One region of the Vescimonas sp. genome, then DNA from elsewhere that is predicted to be linked to it. Evidence: predicted binding sites of a transcription regulator. Region 1 holds the regulator's gene; the other holds the start of a gene.
What was found. The regulator Rex, encoded in region 1, represses fermentation and respiration genes when NADH is low (regulators of the CRP and FNR family bind a similar motif). The targets are predictions, from matches to a motif close to ATTGTTAANNNNTTAACAAT.
Positions count from the first base shown of each region.

Region 1 (2,198 bases):
CTCCTCCCATGTCTCCCGCAGGGCGCACTGCACCGCCGTTTCGCCGGATTCGGTCTTGCCGCCGGGGAAGCAGACCTCATTGGGCTGCCGGACCGTGGCAGAGCGTATTTCATACAGAAGGCTGGGGCCGTCCGCCGCGTCCACCAGCGGAACCAGCACGGCGGAACCGCCGCGTGCGCCCATCAGGTCGGGCACGTGGCCGGTGTAGGCACGGCGCAGGGAGGAGAGATCCATGGCTTGTACGTCCTTTCTGAAAAAGCTCCCCCGCCGCAAGGCGGGGGAGTCCGATGGTCCGGCGGAGTGGATCAGCAGCCGCAGCCGCAGCCGTTGCTGGCGTTGTTCCCGCAGCCGCAGCCATTCCCGCAGCCGTTGCCGCAGAACAGGAACAGCAGAATGATGGCGATGATGATCCAGCAGCAGCTGCCGCCGCCAAAGCAGGAATTCTGATTACACATAGTGTGACCTCCTATGAAGAATTGACCGTCTTGCCGGTCTCATTCCCATAGTATGCCGGTCGCGGGAAAGTGTGCCCTTACGGGCGGGAGATACGGTAGCTCAGGGTCAGGAGGGTGTCCACAAAGTGGATGTCCTCGAAGAACACGCCGGGCTCATCGGTAGACAGCTCCACATTGGTAAAGTTCCAGAAGCCGCGGACGCCCAGAGCGATGAGCCGGTCAGCCAGAGACTGGGCCACGTTCTGAGGTACGGTGAGCACCGCCACGTCGGGGTGGTAGTTGGAGACATATTCCTCCAGCTCGTCCATGGCGCGGACAGTGATGCCGCGGATCTCCGTGCCCACAAGGGCGGGAGAGACGTCAAAGGCGGAGTCGATGCGGAAGCCCACCTTATCAAAATCAAAGTTCTGCAGCAGCGCGTGGCCCAGGTGGCCGGCGCCGATGACGATGATCTTGTGGCCGCTGTCGATGCCCAGAATGTGGCCGATCTCGGCGCGCAGCTCCGCCACGTTGTAACCGTAGCCCTGCTGGCCGAATTCGCCGAAGCAGCTGAGATCCTGGCGGATCTGGGAGGCGGTGATGTCCATCTTTGCGCCCAGAGAGTTGGAGGAGATGCGGACAACACCCTTGTTATACAGGTCGTCCAGATAGCGGTAATAGCGGGGAAGCCGATGGATCACCGCGTCGGAGATCTTCTGTTTCTTCATACAAAAACCTTCTTTTGGGATAGGATGCGGTGCGGGGGCACCTGAAATATAGTGATATTCTACCGCATGAGACGATAGTTGTCAACTTTTTTAACAATCTTTTTGAAAAAAGTTTTTTCAATCGCTTTACATCCGGCGGAAGAACTGCTATAATACTCTGGCTGATGGACAGCACACAACCCAATATGCGCCCGTAGCTCAGATGGATAGAGCGTTAGACTCCGACTCTAAAGGCCGCTGGTTCGAATCCAGTCGGGCGTACCAACACGAAAAAAGACACGCAGAAGCGTGTCTTTTTTCGTGTTGGTACGGTTTTGCAGCGCAAAACCGGTCGCCTGCGGGCGGGTGATTGAACACGAGTGGGGGAACCCGTCAAAGGTTCCCCCCTCACGCTCCCCCTTCCTTGCGATATGCGGGGGTGCGGACAACAAAAGTTGTGGGCAATCACACTCGCCTCCAAAAGCCCATGGCTTTTGGAGGTTGTCCTTTGCCGCAATTGACAAATACGGCTGTCCCATGGTACAATGAAACTCCAAAACAAGTGTGGATTTTTCTGGAGCATTGCCTTCATTTTTCGCCACGCATCCGACAGGGTGTGCGGCGTTTTTTATTAAGAGGAACGACGGATGAACATATTTTACCAACTCATCGGGTTCGGCGCACTGATCGCCATGGGTCTCAGCTACTGGCAGAATGACAAGCGTACCATCTTGCTGTGGCAGGTGGTGGCCAACCTGATCTTCGCCATCCACTACACGCTGCTCCACGCACGCTCCGGCGCACTGTGCAGCTTTTTCCAGATCGTCGTGCTGCTGCTTTTCCTATTGCAGGAGAAATTCAACTGGAGTAGACTGGTCACCGCGATACCCATCGTGGCAGTATTTCTGCTGATTGCCGTGGTGACCTATGAGACGCCAGTGACGGTACTGCCCATCGTGGCATCGTTGGTGGCGCTGCTGCCGTTCTTCCAGTCCAGGCAGCGGGTGATACAGGCGGCGGGCATTGCCAGCGGCCTGTCGTGGCTGGTGTATGTCAT
Region 1 covers NZ_DBLZXX010000015.1:32,753-34,950, forward strand. Annotated here, with positions in the region: gene ACZM22_RS08830 (NUDIX hydrolase) at 1-234, opposite strand, end outside; gene ACZM22_RS08835 (hypothetical protein) at 306-455, opposite strand; gene ACZM22_RS08840 (redox-sensing transcriptional repressor Rex) at 533-1,162, opposite strand; tRNA gene ACZM22_RS08845 (tRNA-Arg) at 1,350-1,426, shown strand; gene ACZM22_RS08850 (YgjV family protein) at 1,789-2,198, shown strand, end outside.

Region 2 (2,198 bases), on a different contig from region 1:
CCGGTGACCTCAAAGGTGTGTACCACCTGAGGATTGGGGGACTCGGGACCCACGGGGAACGCGCCCTTCAGCTTGGCGATGCTGTCAGCGGTGACGCCTTCCTTCACGTACTCGTCGCGCTTGAACTCCACGATCTCCTTCTTCACCTTCACGGGGACGGCCACGATCTCATCGTCGAAGCGGCCGGAATCCCGGGCGGCGCAGGCCTTCTGCTGGGAGGCGGCGGCGAACTCGTCCTGCTCGCGGCGGGTAATGCCCCAGATGTCGTTGATATTCTCGGCGGTGGTGCCCATGTGATAGTTGTTATAGGCATCCCACAGACCGTCCTTGATCATGGTGTCCACCAGCTTCTTGTCGCCCATACGAGCGCCCCAGCGGGCGTCCATGGAGGCATAGGGAGCGGCGCTCATGTTCTCGGTGCCGCCGCAGACCACGATGTCGGAATCACCGGCCAGGATGGAGCGTGCGCCCTCGATGACGGACTTCATGCCGGAGCCGCAGACCATGCCGACGGTATAGGCAGGCACGGAGTAGGGGATACCGGCCTTAATAGAAACCTGACGCGCCACATTCTGGCCCTGTGCCGCAGTCAGGATGCAGCCGAACATCAGCTCATCCACGTTCTCGGGAGCAACGTTGGCACGCTTCAGAGCCTCCTTGACCACGATCGCGCCCATCTCGGCGGCAGGAGTGTTCTTCAGGGAGCCGCCAAAGGAACCGATAGCGGTTCTGCAGCAGTTGACAACATACAGGTCTTTCATGAAAAGTTACCTCCTATAAAAATTAAGCTTATTATACAGCATCGGATAACGGATGTCTACGGCTATGATAGTCAACTTTTTAACAATAGTCAACCACTAAATGCAACTTTGTTAAAAAATCGTCAAAAGGTCCATTTCAGCCCCTGCCCTTTCCGTCATTTTGACGGACACATGGCTCACTGCTGAGCCTGTGCAGGCTCCTGGGCCGCCTCGCTGCGCAGAGCCACCAGCTTCTCATAGAACGCGCCGGTGTCGATGGTGCTGTACAGGTCCTCATTGAACACCACGTTGGCGGTGGCTCTCCGGTCCGCCAGCAGGCTGCTGAAATAGGCGGGCAGCACGGCGGACAGATCGGTGTCCTCCTTCAGGAAGATGTAGTATCCCTCGTCCAGAGCCACCACGCCGGTAAGCTCACCGGTCTGGAGGGCCAGCGCCTGCTCACTGAGCGCGTCACCCTCCGCGGCGGCAAAGGTGATGCTGTCCTGCTGGTCCACCTCCCGCTCCTGACAGATGGCGGCGTGCTCGGCCAGCTTGTCCTCGGCCTCCTGCAGGCGCTTCAGATAGCCGTTAGCCTCGTCCTCTGCGCCGTCACCGGCGGGTACGAACACCACGCGGCCGGTGAGATAGTTGTTGTCCGCAGCGTACTGCGCCAGCGCCGCGCCGTCGGGATACAGAGCGCTGCCCTCAGTGCAGAAGGCGTCCTGCAAACGCTGATAGAGATAGGCCGTCTCGCGAATGTGGTCATAGGCTTCCTCGCTGATACCCTGGATAGCCAGCTGCCGCTGATAGGCCTCCTCGCCGCCGTAGTACGTCACATACTCCAGCCGCTGGGCGTCCAGCGCCTCCTGATCCTCATCGGTCAGGGTGATGCCGGCCTCCTCGGCCCACGCCCGCACCACGCTGTACAGCTTCACCGTCTCCAGCGTATCGGTCTGGGCATAGTCGCCGTAGGTGACGCCGCTGGTAAGCTCCGTGCTCCAGTCGATGCCCTGCACATAGGTGCTCAGGTACTCGCAGTCGTAGGCCAGCCAGTACAGGTACTCCTCGCAGGTGACGGTCTCGCCGTTCACCAGCAGCAGCTGTCCGTCGGGATGGAGCCCGCTGGCCTCGTACAGCAGGCCGTCGGTGCGGCTGCCCTTCTTCATACCGCCGGTGAGGGAGATGGCTCCTACCAGTGCCACGGACACCAGCACACCGGCGATCAAACGCACCCAGTTGTTTTTCATGGTTCATTTCCTCCTTCTTGGGGCTGCTGCCCCTGTAATTGTAATTCGTTCTGCTGCAAGCGCAGCTGCTCCACAAGGCCGCCAGCGGCGTCCAATGCGTCCTCCCTGGGCTGTAAAAACAGCGTCAGCTTCGGCGACGCCCCCGCCGCCAGCTGCAGCCGGTCGCGGTAGCCCGCCATGCCGCACACCGCCAGCAGCGCCGCCGGCTCGA
Region 2 covers NZ_DBLZXX010000001.1:581,920-584,117, reverse strand. Annotated here, with positions in the region: gene ACZM22_RS02710 (acetyl-CoA C-acetyltransferase) at 1-761, opposite strand, end outside; gene ACZM22_RS02705 (hypothetical protein) at 938-1,987, opposite strand; gene mfd (transcription-repair coupling factor) at 1,984-2,198, opposite strand, start outside.
Region 2: a site for Rex is predicted at 829-848, ahead of ACZM22_RS02710 (acetyl-CoA C-acetyltransferase). Genes of this name have one in related genera too.